Regions from separate parts of the Streptomyces sp. AC602_WCS936 genome, predicted to be linked through region 1. Evidence: riboswitches for the same ligand, from Rfam matches in the RefSeq annotation. Region 1 holds a riboswitch; the other holds the start of a gene.

Region 1 (7,135 bases):
GACGAGGAAGGCGACCTCGGCCTCGTCGGCGGGTGCGGTGGCGGGCGTTCCGCCGGCGCCGATCCGGTCGTAGCGTACGGTGGCGATGAACTCGCCGCCGACGGTGGCCGCGAGTCCCACCCGGTCCACAAAGTCGTGGTGCGTGAAGCGGTGGACGTCCTTGGCGGACAGGCGAGGGTACGGCGCGAAGAAGCGGTAGTACTTCGACTCGTCGGAGACCTGCTCGTAGAAGCTGACCAGGCGCTCGGCGTCATCAACGGTGATGGGGCGGACGCGCGCGGTGCCGCCGTCGCGCAGCACCACGTCGGCCTCCCAGTGGGCGGGATACTCGTGCCGGTCCGACGAGGTCTGCATGGGCCCCAGAGTACGGCTCGCGTACGACAACGGCGCGAGGCAGTCTGTGGAGGACGGAAGGTCGGGCCGAGGCCGCGGTCCGACGGTCACGCGGGGCGGCGCACGGCGCCGTCCCGGCACGCTTCACGATGTGGGAAACTGGTCTAGACAAGACTGGTCTAGACAACATGAAACCTTGAACACCTGAAGGGCAGCATCACATGGCTGAGCGCCGCGTCAACGTCGGCTGGGCCGAGGGCCTCCACGCCCGCCCCGCCTCCATCTTCGTCCGAGCCGCCACGGCCACAGGCGTCCCGGTCACGATCGCCAAGGCCGACAGTTCCCCCGTCAACGCGGCCTCCATGCTGGCCGTCCTCGGCCTCGGCGCCCAGGGCGGCGAGGAGATCGTCCTCGCCTCCGACGCCGAGGGCGCGGACGCCGCCCTCGACCGGCTGGCGAAGCTGGTCACCGAGGGCCTCGAGGAGCTTCCCGAGACCGTCTGACCGACGGCAAGAGCAATGCCGAACGGCCCGCCCGGAGCACCGGGCGGGCTTTTCTTTTCCCCTCTCCACGAACCGCGCTACCGATTTTCGAGGGCATTCGCAGGCAGCGCAAAATACCCCTTCAATCAATACCTCTTGTATATGGGCCGCGTGTTAATACCGCAGGCTCGGCGTGTTTACGGCACGTTGCGAATTCCTCACGCTCTCGGTCCGCCCGCCCTCGGGGGCGAACCGCAGTCGGTACGCGGGAGCGGACCGCTCGGTGTGCAGCGCCATGAGCGCCCGCGCGCGCTCGCCGTCGCCCCGGGCCACCGCGTCGGTGATCGCGCCGTGCTCCGCCCAGCAGCCCGCCGGATCGGCCGGCGCCGCCACGGCGTACATCCAGGCGATCTTGCGGCGCAACTGGGTCAGCAGGGACGCCAGGGAGGGACTGCAGGCGGCCTGGGCGAGGGTCTCGTGGAACCACCCGTCCAGTGCGCGCAAGTCCTCGCCGCGGCCCTGCCCGGCACGTTCCTGACCGAGCCTGACCAGCCCGCGCAGCACCTTGAGGTGGGCATCGGTGCGACGCCGGGCGGCCCGTGCGGCGCCCAGGGGTTCCAGGAGGGCACGGGTCTCCAGCAGGTCGGCGGCCTCCTGTTCGGTGGGTTCCGCGACGCACGCGCCCGCGTGCCGCCGGGTCACCACGAAGCCCTCGGCCTCCAGCGTGCGCAGGGCCTCGCGGACGGGGACGCGGGAGACTCCGTAGCGGCGGGCGAGGAGTTCCTCGGTGAGGCGGCCGCCGCGCCCGTGGACACCGGCGACGATGTCGTCCCGGATCGCCGTGCACACCGAGTGCGCCGGAATACGCATGCCCGACCTCCGCCTTGATCCCCGTGAAACGTCGACGATTGACGCGTGTTCAGTGACTCTAGGCCAGTCAAGCGGATATCCGACGGCGGGCCGGATTTCATGGACATTTTTTGGACAGCGGTCGCGTTCCCGGACCACACGTGGAAATGCGAAAGGCCCCCGCTCAGGGAGCCGGGGCCTTTCCAGAACCTTACCGAACCTTGCCGTCAGCGGTCCGTCGTCAGACGTTCACGCCGTGGGAGCGGAGGTAGGCGACGGGGTCGATGTCCGAGCCGTACTCGGCGCCCGTACGGGCCTCGAAGTGCAGGTGCGGTCCCGTGACGTTGCCGGTGGCACCGGAGAGGCCGATCTGCTGGCCCGCGGAGACCGACTGGCCCACCGAGACGCCGATGGACGACAGGTGGCCGTACTGCGTGTACGTGCCGTCGTGCATCTTGACCACGACCTGGTTGCCGTACGCCCCGCCCCAGCCGGCCTCGACGACGGTGCCGACGCCGACGGCGTGCACGGTGGTGCCGGTGGAGGCGTGGAAGTCGATCCCGGTGTGGCTGCCGGAGGACCACAGGGAGCTGCCGGCCTGGTAGGCGGTGGAGACGTACGAGGCGGTGATCGGCGACACGAAGGTGTTGAGGCGCTTGCGTTCCGCCTCCCGCGCGGCGCGCTCCTTGGCCTCGCGCGCCTCTTCGGCCGCTTCGGCGGCCCGCTCGCGCGCGGCCTCCCGGGCCGCCTCGCGGGCGGCGGCGAGCTGGGCGGCCTGCTCCTGGGCAGCGGCCTGGGCGTCGATCTCGTCGGCTATGGAGTCGCCGATGGAGATGACCGGGGTGATCCCGGTCTGCTCCGCCTCGGGCTCCGCGGCGAGCGCCGGTGCGGCGAGGGTGCCGACGACGCCGGTGGTGGCGAGGGCCGCGACTCCCGCCGCGCGGGCGGTGGTGCGGTGCATCCGGCTGGGACGGCGGTGCTTCCCGGTGGCGCGCGTGAACGCCATGTAGAGGCTGTTCCTTTCCTTCCCTCTCGCCTACCGGGTTAGCTGACGGGTTCGGAGGTGGAAGGTCTCCTACGGGCCCCCTCGCTGCACGCGCGGGCGTCCGATTCACCCCAGGGACTGCGGTGGGTCCCCGGCTCCCCTGGCTCGCGCCGTACGGGGACTCGGCGATGACTGTCCGGTGCCGCGGGTGCGGCGTACTGCCTGACGAACAGCCCGGAAGACGCTAAGCGCGGCTGCCTTCAATCCTCAAACGCAACAAGCTTTTTGTAGCGCATGCCACAGGGCAGACGGGCCGTCTCTCCCTCAATTCGGACAAACGGCGGCCCTGGTGACACTCGGGTCACCAGGGCCGCCACGCGCGCGTGGCGCTACTCGGCCGACACCACGGTGACTTCACCGATGCCGAGGGCCTCGACGGGCGTCTTGATCTGCGCGGCGTCGCCGACGAGCACCGTCACCAGGCGGTCCACCGGGAAGGCGTTCACGACCGCCGCCGTGGCCTCCACGGTGCCGGTGGCGGCGAGTTGGCGGTAGAGCGCGGCCTGGTAGTCGTCGGGCAGGTGCTGCTCGACCTGGTCGGCCAGCGTGCTCGCCACGGCCGCCGCCGTCTCGTACTTCAGCGGCGCCACGCCCACCAGGTTCTGCACGGCGACGTCGCGCTCGGCGTCGGTGAGTCCGCCTTCCGCGAGCGTGCGCAGCACCGTCCACAGGTCCTGCAGCGCGGGGCCGGTGTTGGGGGTGTCGACGGAGCCGCTGATGGCGAGCATCGCGGCGCCGGTGCCGTCGGGCGCGGAGAGCAGGACCTGCCCGAATGCCCGTACGCCGTAGGTGTAGCCCTTCTCCTCGCGCAGCACGCGGTCCAGGCGGGAGGTGAGGGTGCCGCCGAGGCAGTACGTGCCGAGGACCTGTGCGGGCCAGACGCGGTCGTGCCGGTCGGCGCCGGTGCGGCCGATCAGCAGCTGCGTCTGGACGGCGCCGGGACGGTCCACGATGACGACCCGGCCCCGGTCGTCGGCGGTCACCGGGGGCACGGGGCGCGGTTCGGCGGCGGAGCCGGTCCACGCGCCCAGGGTGTCGCCGAGCAGCGCGCCGAGGTCGATGCCGGTGAGGTCGCCGACGACCACGGCGGTGGCCGTGGCGGGACGCACGTGCTTCTCGTAGAAGGCCCGTACGGCGGCGGAGTCGACGTTCGCCACCGTCTCCTCGGTGCCCTGGCGCGGGCGCGACACGCGTGAGCCGGCTGGGAACAGCTCCTTGGAGAGCTCCTTGGCCGCGCGGCGGGCCGGGTTGGCCAGCTCGTGCGGGATCTCGTCGAGCCGGTTGCGGACCAGGCGTTCGACCTCGCCGTCCGCGAACGCGGGTGCCCTGAGGGCGTCGGCGAGCAGGCCGAGGGCCTTGGCGAGGCGCGAGGCGGGCACCTCCAGGCTCAGCCGGACGCCGGGGTGGTCGGCGTGCGCGTCGAGGGTGGCGCCGCAGCGCTCCAGCTCGGCGGCGAACTCCTCGGCGGAGTGCTTGTCGGTGCCCTCGGAGAAGGCGCGCGCCATGATGGTGGCGACGCCGTCGAGTCCGGCGGGCTCGGCGTCCAGGGGCGCGTCGAGGAGCACCTCCACGGCGACGACCTGCTGGCCGGGCCGGTGGCAGTGCAGCACGGTGAGGCCGTTGTCGAGGCTGCCGCGCTCGGGGGCGGGGAACGCCCACGGCTTGGGCTCGCCGCCCTGCGGCTGGGAGTGGAAGTCCATGGTGGCGAGCTCGGTCACTTGGCCGCCTCCTCGTTCTCGTCGGTGGCGTCGTCCGCGTCGGCGGCGGTCTCGTCGGCGGGGGCGGTGGGCTCGTAGACGAGCACCGCGCGGTTGTCGGGGCGCAGGCGGGCCCTGGCGACCTCCTGGACCTCCTCGGCCGTCACCTCGAGCACCCGCTGCACGGCGGTGAGGGCGAGCTGGGAGTCGCCGAACAGGACGGCGTAGCGGCACAGTTCGTCGGCGCGGCCCGCGACGGTGCCCAGGCGGTCCAGCCACTCGCGCTCCAGCTGCGCCTGGGCGCGCTCCATCTCCTCGGCCGTCGGGCCCTCCTCGGCGAACCGGGCGAGCTCCTCGTCGATGGCGGTCTCGATGACCGGCACCTCGACGTCACCGGACGTCTTCACGTCCAGCCACCCCAGGGAAGGCGCTCCGGCGAGCCGCAGCAGGCCGAACCCGGCGGCGACGGCCGTGCGGTCGCGGCGCACCAGCCGGTTGTAGAGGCGGGAGGACTCGCCGCCGCCCAGGACGGTGAGGGCCAGGTCGGCCGCGTCGCACGCGCGCGTGCCGTCCTCCGGCAGGCGGTAGGCCGCCATCAGGGCGCGGGCCGGGACTTCCTCCTCGACGACCTCGCGCAGCTGCTCGCCCATGATGTCGGGCAGTGAGCCGTCCCGTGGGGGCTGCTTGCCGTCGTGCGAGGCGATGGAGCCGAAGTACTTCTCGATCCAGGCGAGCGTCTGCTCGGAGTCGATGTCGCCGACGACGGACAGCACCGCGTTGTTCGGCGCGTAGTACGTGCGGAAGAACGCCCGCGCGTCCTCCAGGGTCGCCGCGTCCAGGTCGGCCATCGAGCCGATCGGCGTGTGGTGGTAGGGGTGCCCCTCCGGGTAGGCCAGGGCGGTGAGCTTCTCGAAGGCGGTGCCGTACGGAACGTTGTCGTAGCGCTGACGGCGCTCGTTCTTGACGACGTCGCGCTGGTTCTCCATGGACTCCTCGTCCAGGGCGGCCAGCAGGGAACCCATGCGGTCGGCCTCCAGCCAGAGGGCGAGCTCCAGCTGGTGGGCGGGCATGGTCTCGAAGTAGTTGGTGCGCTCGAAGCTCGTGGTGCCGTTGAGCGAGCCGCCGGCGCCCTGCACCAGTTCGAAGTGGCCGTTGCCCTTGACCTGGGCGGAGCCCTGGAACATGAGGTGCTCGAAAAGGTGAGCCAGGCCGGTACGTCCCTTGACCTCGTGGCGCGAACCGACGTCGTACCAGAGGCACACCGCCGCGACCGGGGTCAGGTGGTCCTCGGAGAGCACCACGCGCAGGCCGTTGGCCAGGCGGTGCTCGGTCGCTGTCAGGCCGCCGGAGTCTGCCTGGGCTGTGGCCGTGTGACCCATGGGCATGTACGTCCCTTCGATCGCGGAATGCTGAGCGGAGTCAGCCGGGTGGAAACACTGGTCGGAACTGCGGAATTCCGCCGATCCTGCCGATCCTGCCACTGTATGCAAGCGTGCGGGCGGCCGGTGGAGTTCCCGGACCGCGTACGCCGAGAGCGAGAACGGGGTCGGCGGCCCGGGGACGGGCGTGCGGAACGAGGGCGTACTCTGCGGGCAGCGCCGGGCCGGGCAGCCCGTGACGGGTCCTGGTCGGTCGCTGTCAGTGCCGCGGTCCACAATGGACCGCGTCAGATCACCGTTCACGCTTCAGCAAGGAGCCGGCAGCGATGGCCCGCCGTAGTACGAAGACCCCGCCGCCCGACGACTCGTACGAGGAGAAGATCCTCGACATCGACGTCGTCGACGAGATGCAGGGCTCCTTCCTCGAGTACGCGTACTCGGTCATCTACTCCCGTGCGCTGCCGGACGCCCGGGACGGCCTCAAGCCCGTGCACCGCCGCATCGTCTACCAGATGAACGAGATGGGCCTCAGGCCCGAGCGCGGTTACGTGAAGTGCGCCCGCGTCGTCGGCGAGGTCATGGGCAAGCTGCACCCGCACGGCGACGCGTCGATCTACGACGCCCTGGTGCGCATGGCCCAGTCCTTCTCGATGCGCGTGCCCCTGGTGGACGGCCACGGCAACTTCGGCTCGCTGGGCAACGACGACCCGCCGGCCGCCATGCGGTACACCGAGTGCCGGATGGCCGATGCCGCCGGCCTGATGACGGAGTCCATCGACGAGGACACCGTCGACTTCGGCCCGAACTACGACGGCCAGGAGCAGGAGCCGGTGGCGCTGCCCGCCGCCTTCCCCAACCTGCTGGTCAACGGCGCCTCCGGCATTGCGGTCGGCATGGCCACGAACATGCCGCCGCACAACCTGCGCGAGGTCATCGCGGCCGCCCGGCACCTCATCCGGTACCCGAACGCAGACCTGGACGCGCTGATGAAGCACGTGCCGGGCCCCGACCTGCCCACCGGCGGCCGGATCGTCGGCCTGCCCGGCATCCGGGACGCCTACGAGACCGGCCGCGGCACGTTCAAGATCCGCGCGACGGTGTCCGTGGAGACCGTCACGGCCCGCCGCAAGGGCCTCGTCGTCACCGAGCTGCCCTTCGCGGTCGGCCCCGAGAAGGTCATCGCGAAGATCAAGGACCTGGTCGGCTCGAAGAAGCTCCAGGGCATCGCGGACGTCAAGGACCTCACCGACCGCGAGCACGGTCTGCGCCTGGTCATCGAGATCAAGAACGGCTTCGTGCCCGAGGCGGTCCTCGAACAGCTCTACAAGCTGACGCCGATGGAGGAGTCCT
Region 2 (7,135 bases), on a different contig from region 1:
TATCCACCCGCCCCAGGGGGGTCGATCGTGCGCCCCTTCACAAGCTCATGTGAGGGCTGTGTTACCATCCGCCGCCCAAGTGACGGAGATCATGGCGAGCAGTGGAACCAGCGTGTACCGCACTCCGTTGTCAATGCCGCGTGAGCTGCTCCTCCGCACCGCCGGGGACGGTGAACCAGTCCGCCGAAGACCCTCTCCGGACCCCTTCCGGGACACCGTCCTGAACACGTTCAAAGGGCAGTTGAACCCCCAAAAGGGTCAACGGGCGCGCTTTCACCGCCCGACCGGGCCCAATTCCTTGTGAAGAACTTCACGAAGTTTCCCGACAGGACGTCACCGGAGGGCCCCGAAGGACCGCGAAGGACCCCCCGGGAGCCGCTCAATCGTCGTCCGCACTGCTCAGACCGCTGCCGGGGACGCCTACGCCAGCGACCACGCGATGCCGTCCAGGATGTCGTGCTCGCTCACCACGACCTCCGCCGCGCCCGTCCGCTCCATGATCGCCAGCAGCACCAGCGCGCCCGCGCCGATCACGTCGACGCGCCCGGGGTGCATGGAGGGCACGGCCGCGCGCTCGGCGTGGGTGGAGCGCAGCAGCCAGTCGCTGATCTCCCGTACGCGGTCCAGGGAGACGCGGGAGTGGTGGATGGCGGCCGAGTCGTACTCCGGCAGTTCCTGCGCGATCGCGGAGACGGTCGTCACCGAACCGGCCAGCCCCACCAGGGTGCGCGCCTCGCGCAGCGGCACCGCCTCCTCGGCGAGGTCGAGGGCCGCCTCGATGTCGGCGCGCATCGCCGCCACCTGCGCCTCGGCGGGCGGGTCGGTCACCGCGCCGTCCTGCACGAGGTGCCGCTCGGTCATCCGCACGCAGCCGACGTCCACGGAGCGGGCGGCGCGCACGTGGTCCTCGCCGACGACGAACTCGGTCGAGCCGCCGCCGATGTCGACGACCAGGTAGGGCTTGTCGAGGTGGTCCCGTCCCGCCAGCTCCTTGGTGGCCCCGGTGAAGGAGAACTCGGCCTCCTGGTCGCCGGTGATGACCTCCGGTTCCACGCCGAGGATGTCCAGCACCCCGCGCACGAAGTCGTCCCGGTTCTCCGCGTCCCGGGAGGCGGAGGTGGCCACGAAGCGCAGCCGCTCGGCGCCGTGCTCCTTGATGACGGCGGCGTACTCGCGGCAGGCCGCGAAGGTCCGCTCCAGCGCCTCGGGCGCCAGCCGCCCGGTGCGGTCGACGCCCTGTCCGAGCCGCACGATGGTCATGCGGCGGTCGAGGTCGGTCAGCTCACCCGTGGCGGGGTCCGCGTCGGCGACCAGCAGGCGGATGGAGTTCGTACCGCAGTCGATGGCGGCGACCCTGGTCACTTGGCGTCCTCCCCGTCCGTCTCGGAGACCGTCACGCACGGCCCCTTGCGCCACCACTCGGGCAGCATCGCGATCGCCTCGTCGCCCAGCGGGTTGACGCCGGGACCGGCCGCCAGCGAGTGGGCGACCAGGACGTGCAGGCACTTCACGCGGTCCGGCATGCCGCCCGCGCTCGGGAAGCCGGTCAGCTCCTCGATCTCGTCGCGGCGCCGGACGTAGTCCTCGTGCGCGGCCCGGTAGGCGGCGGCCAGCACCGGGTCGGTGGCCAGGCGCTCGGTCATCTCCTTCATCACGCCGTTCGCCTCCAGCGTGCCGATCGCGGAGGCCGCCTTCGGGCACGTCAGGTAGTACAGCGTGGGGAAGGGCGTGCCGTCGGGCAGCCGCGGTGCCGTCTCCACGACGTCCGGCTGGCCGCAGGGGCAGCGGTGGGCGATGGCGCGCAGGCCGCGCGGGGGGCGTCCGAGCTGCTGCCTGAACGCCTCGACGTCCGCGTCGGTGGGCTCGGTGCGCTCGGTGGTCGGCGGGGGAGTCTGCATGACTGTCTTCTGCTGGTCTTCCTGTTGAGTCACTGCCGGCACGGTCGGTTCACGGCCGGCTCCGCCGGTTCACCGCCGGCCGGCGGCGTCGGCCTTGTCGATGCCGTCCCACACGTTCCGGTACCAGGGACGGTCGGCGGCACCCGCCTCGGCGCGGGCCTGCCGGGCCGCGTCCGGGTCGACGACGATGAAGCCCGTCTCCCCCGGCATCACGTAGTGCAGCCGCAGCCGGATCTGCTGCTCGGCGAAGGCGTCGTCCTGCCAGCGCGCCTTGAGGTCGCGCAGCTGCTCGACCCGGTCCCGGGTCTCCTGCTGCTCCCGCTGGAGGTCGGCGATCTCAGCGCGCTGGGCGACGTACTGCCGTATCGGGTAGGCGAGCGCGACGACGAGCGAGCAGAGCACCATCGCCAGCAGCGCGGCCCGGCCGGTCAGGCGGGAGCGGCGGGCCTGGCGCTTGGTCTGCGAGCGGTAGACCCGGGCCGCGGTCTGTTCCCCGATGATCCGGATCCTGGTCGCGGTGGAGAAACGGTCCCGGTCCTTCACCGCCATGTCTGTCCCCGCCTTCAGTCCACACGTGCGTACGTCCCCGCACACGGTACGGGACCGAGTACGGGGACGTACGTACGACGCTGCCTACAAGGGCGGTGCTCAGCCCTTGAAGCGCGGGAACGCGCTGCGGCCGGCGTACACCGCGGCGTCGTCGAGGATCTCCTCGATGCGCAGCAGCTGGTTGTACTTGGCGACGCGCTCGGAGCGGGCCGGGGCGCCGGTCTTGATCTGGCCGCAGTTGGTGGCGACGGCCAGGTCGGCGATGGTGACGTCCTCGGTCTCGCCGGAGCGGTGGGACATCATGCACTTGAAGCCGTTGCGCTGGGCCAGCTCCACGGCGTCCAGGGTCTCGGTCAGCGAACCGATCTGGTTGACCTTGACCAGCAGGGCGTTGGCGGCGCTCTCGTCGATGCCGCGGGCCAGGCGCTCCGGGTTGGTGACGAACAGGTCGTCGCCGACGATCTGGACCTTGTCGCCGAGCTTGTCGGTGAGGACCTTCCAGCCCTCCCAGTCGTCCTCGAACAGCGGGTCCTCGATGGAGACCAGCGGGTACGCCTCGACCAGCTCGGCGTAGTACTCGGTCATCTCGGCGGCGGAGCGGGTCTTGCCCTCGAAGGTGTAGGCGCCGTCCTTGTAGAACTCGGACGCGGCCACGTCGAGCGCGAGGGCGATCTGCTCGCCGGGGGTGTAGCCGGCCTCCTTGATCGCCTCGAGGATGAGGTCGAGGGCCTCGCGGTTGGAGCCGAGGTTCGGGGCGAAGCCGCCCTCGTCGCCGAGGCCGGTGGCCAGGCCCTTGCTCTTCAGGACCTTCTTCAGGGTGTGGTAGACCTCGGCGCCCCAGCGCAGGGCCTCGGAGAAGGACTCCGCGCCGATCGGCGCGATCATGAACTCCTGGATGTCCACGTTGGAGTCGGCGTGCGAGCCGCCGTTCAGGATGTTCATCATCGGCACCGGCAGCAGGTGCGCGTTGGGGCCGCCCAGGTAGCGGAAGAGCGGCAGGTCGGACGCCTCGGAGGCGGCGTGGGCGACGGCGAGGGAGACGCCGAGGATGGCGTTGGCGCCCAGCGAGCCCTTGTTGTCGGTGGCGTCCAGGTCGAACATGGCCTGGTCGATCAGGCGCTGCTCGGTGGCGTCGTAGCCGACCAGCTCCGGGCCGATCTGCTCGATGACGGCGAGGACGGCCTTCTCGACGCCCTTGCCCAGGTAACGGCCCGCATCGCCGTCACGGAGTTCGATGGCCTCGAAGGCGCCGGTGGAGGCACCGGAGGGAACGGCGGCACGACCCGTGCTGCCGTCGTCGAGGCCGACCTCGACCTCGACCGTGGGGTTGCCTCGGGAGTCCAGGATTTCCCGGGCTACGACGACGTCGATGGACGGCACGAGCATCTCCTTCTTCAATGTGACGCTTCGGTGTGACGCGCGGGTCCCGCAGGACCGCGGCGGCTCTGCGGGACCGAGCCTAACCGGCTCCGGGCGATCGGCCAGCCGATCGCCCACCCGCTGGACAGAACCGAGAGTAAATTGTTTCCGAACGGAACAAAGACGTTTCCGAAAATCCGTTCGCGATCACGGGCAGATCGGGGGCGTGAAAAACCCGCCCCGGTGCGTACGGGGGAACACGCACCGGGGCGGGAGTCGCGGGGGCCGCCGCTTACTTCAGGTGCAGCTGCTGGCCCGGGTAGATCAGGTCGGCGTCGTCGACGATGTCGTCGTTCAGCTTGAACAGCTTCGCCCAGCCGCCCTCGACGTCGTGCTCCTCGGCGATCGAGCTGAGGGTGTCGCCCTTGACGACCTTGTACTCGCCGTCGCCCTTCTCGACCTTCTTGCCGGTCGGGGTGGTGACGGTCTTCTTCTCGGCCGGCTTCTCGGCCTTCGGCTCGGCGGCCGGACGCTCGTCGGAGCGGGAGGCCTTCTGCTCGGTGGAGCGCTCGGCGGTGGAGCCGCTGTCCTGGCTCTGCGCGGAGCCGCTGTCCTGGCTCTCGGAGCCGCCGCCGGTGTACGCGGCGTTCGACAGGCCGGTGCCGCAGACCGGCCAGGCACCCTTGCCCTGGCCCGCGAGCACCTTCTCGGCGATCTCGATCTGCTGCGCCTTGGTCGCCTGGTCGGCGGTGGCGGCGTACTGCGTGCCGCCGTAACCGGCCCAGGTGGAGGCGGAGAACTGCAGACCGCCGTAGTAACCGTTGCCGGTGTTGATGGACCAGTTGCCGCCGGACTCGCACTGCGCGACGGCGTCCCACTCGGACGCGGTGGCGGCGGAGGCGTTGCCGGCCGCCATCAGCGGGGCGGCGACGGCGGCACCGGTGACACCGGCGACGGCGACGATACGGGTGGCCTTGGACGGACGGCGGTGCTTGCCCTTGCCGGAAAACAGCATGGTTGATCCCCTCACCGACGCCTGCGAGGTGAGCTGTCGGGTTCGGGCCGGTTGAGTTGCCCGGCCGGGTTCCTCGCGGAACTCGGCTCCACCCCTAGCCGCTCCGGCTCAACTGCCCGGTGCGGCACTTACCTTGGGTCCCCCGCTCCTGCCTGCGGCGCTCGAAGCGACGACTGTTCCCGTACGGCCGCTGGCAGGATTCGGCGTTGCGGCAGCCGGGGCCCGCGATGGCGAGCGGTCATGACCGTAGACACGCGCTCCGCGGATTTTCAAAGACGATCACGGCTTCTGAGACCTATATCTCACGAGATCCAAAACGGACATATGATCTCTAACCGTGAGCGAACTCCCCCTACTTTTCGCCCGATTCGCCCGTGACCGTGAGCGTCTGACCGGGCAGGATGTGGTCCGGGTCGGACCCGACGACGTCCTTGTTGCCGGCGTAGAGCGAACGCCACCCGCCGTCGAGCTCAAGGGAGTCGGCAATGCCCCAGAGACTGTCGCCGGAACGGACCGTGTACGAGCCGTCCACGACTTCCCGCGCCTCACCCTCACCGCGCGAGGCGTGCCGGCCCGAAGAGGCGTCCGTACGGCCGTCCGTGCGGCCGCTCGTCGCGCCCTCGTCGGCGCTGTCGCCGCGGTGCCGTCCCGCACCGGACTCGCCACTGCCGGCGGCCGCCGAAGAACCGTCACTCTGCCCCACCTTGTCCGTTTCATCGGTCTTGGTGGTTCCTGTGGACGGGCTGTCGGATTCCTGCGGGCCGACGCTCACCGAGGAATCGGATTCGACCGAAGTGCCCGGCTTGGACGCTTCATCCTCGCCGGTCGACGAGGGGTCAGAAGTCGGCGAGGGCGACGACGAAGGCGACGCCCCGGCGGCCGGGTCGGACACCTCGTCCGAACCGGTCGAACCGGACGGGTCCGAGGAGCCGGTGGTGCCGGTGGAGCCGGACGGGTCGGCCGTGCCGGACGGGTCATCCGCCTCCGGAGCGGTGGGCGCCTGCGAGGGGTCCGCGGTCTCCGACGAGCCGTCACCGGCCGAACCCGTGCCGCCGTCCAGGACGCCCGAGTCGTTGCCCAGTCCCGCGAGCAGACCACAGGTCGGCCAGGCGGCGATGCCCTGGTCCGCGTGCATCTTCTCGGCGACGCTTATCTGCTGGGAGCGGCTGGCCTGGTCGGCACTCCGCGCGTACTCGAGGCCGCCGTACCGCTCCCAGGCCTCCTGGGAGATCTGGAGGCCTCCGTAGTACCCGTTGCCGCTGTTCTGGCTCCAGGCGCCGCCGGTCTCGCACTCGGCGACCCGGTCCCAGTTCGCGCCGTCGGCCGCGTGTGCGCCGGTGGCGCCGAGGAGTGGGATCGCGATGGCGGAGCCGGTCACTCCGGCGGCGACGACCAGGGCGGGGGCCTGGCGGGGGCGGCGGTGACGACCGTTCCCGGAGAGCATGCGACGACCTTTCACGAGGCAGCGGGGACCGCGCGGCGGTAACGCTCAGGCCACGCTGATCCGTGAACGTATAGGCAGATGATCGCTTGTCACAAGTTCATGCCGCGCAGATCACGTGAAGATCACAAAGTTGAGCGCGTGTCACTTTTACTTCGAGGGCGGACCATGAACCGCCGATGACGCAACGGGTGTGAAGGACACGGGCAAAGTGCGCAGACCTCGCATGATGAGCCCGCCGCGCCAGCGCAGTTCGGCCGGCTCCGCGGCGAGCCGCAGGTCCGGGAGGCGGGTGAGGAGCGTGGCGAGCGCGGTCTGTCCCTCCAGCCGGGCGAGCGGGGCCCCGAGGCAGTAGTGGATGCCGTGGCCGTACCCCAGGTGCTGGCTGTCCCGGCGGGCGAGGTCGAGGGTGTCCGGGTCCGTGAAGCGCTCCGGGTCCCGGTCGGCGGCGGCCAGGACGACGAGGACGGGGTCGCCGGGCGCGATGTCCTGCCCGCCGAGGGTGAGCGGCCGGGTGGCGAAGCGCCAGGTGGCCATCTCCACCGGGCCGTCGTAGCGCAGGAGTTCCTCGACGCCGGTCTCCAGCAGCGCCCGCTCGCCGGCCGCGAGGGACGTCTGGAGACGGTCCCGCTGCTCGGGGTGGGTGAGCAGGGCGTACGTGCCGTTGCCGATCAAGTTGACGGTGGTCTCGAAGCCGGCGAAGAGCAGGATGAAGGCCATCGCCGCGGCCTCGTTCTCGGTGAGGTGCTCGCCGTGGTCGGAGGCGCGGATGAGGCCGGAGATGAGGTCCTCGCCGGGGCCGGGCTCGGGCGGCAGCGCGGCGCGCTTGCGGTGGATGAGATCGGCGAGGTAGCCCCGCATCTTCTTCACCGA

What was found. Region 1 has a riboswitch for cyclic di-AMP ahead of KUM03_RS08220 (M23 family metallopeptidase). Riboswitches for the same ligand answer to the same signal wherever they lie in the genome.
Region 2: linked by a shared signal. The riboswitch ahead of KUM03_RS14430 (transglycosylase family protein) and the one ahead of KUM03_RS08220 (M23 family metallopeptidase) in region 1 are both predicted to bind cyclic di-AMP.

What each region holds. Positions count from the first base shown of each region.
Region 1 covers NZ_JAGMUF010000017.1:111,232-118,366, reverse strand. The annotation lists partial or broken gene KUM03_RS08235 (GNAT family N-acetyltransferase) at 1-354, opposite strand, end outside; gene KUM03_RS08230 (HPr family phosphocarrier protein) at 555-836, shown strand; gene KUM03_RS08225 (GntR family transcriptional regulator) at 990-1,685, opposite strand; gene KUM03_RS08220 (M23 family metallopeptidase) at 1,906-2,670, opposite strand; cyclic di-AMP (ydaO/yuaA leader) riboswitch at 2,683-2,847, opposite strand; gene KUM03_RS08215 (pitrilysin family protein) at 3,039-4,427, opposite strand; gene KUM03_RS08210 (pitrilysin family protein) at 4,424-5,791, opposite strand; gene KUM03_RS08205 (DNA topoisomerase (ATP-hydrolyzing) subunit A) at 6,112-7,135, shown strand, end outside.
Region 2 covers NZ_JAGMUF010000037.1:3,133-10,267, reverse strand. The annotation lists gene KUM03_RS14450 (Ppx/GppA phosphatase family protein) at 421-1,362, opposite strand; gene KUM03_RS14445 (DUF501 domain-containing protein) at 1,359-1,898, opposite strand; gene KUM03_RS14440 (septum formation initiator family protein) at 1,968-2,447, opposite strand; gene eno (phosphopyruvate hydratase) at 2,547-3,827, opposite strand; gene KUM03_RS14430 (transglycosylase family protein) at 4,099-4,821, opposite strand; cyclic di-AMP (ydaO/yuaA leader) riboswitch at 4,825-4,991, opposite strand; gene KUM03_RS14425 (transglycosylase family protein) at 5,174-6,265, opposite strand; gene KUM03_RS14420 (cytochrome P450) at 6,413-7,135, opposite strand, start outside.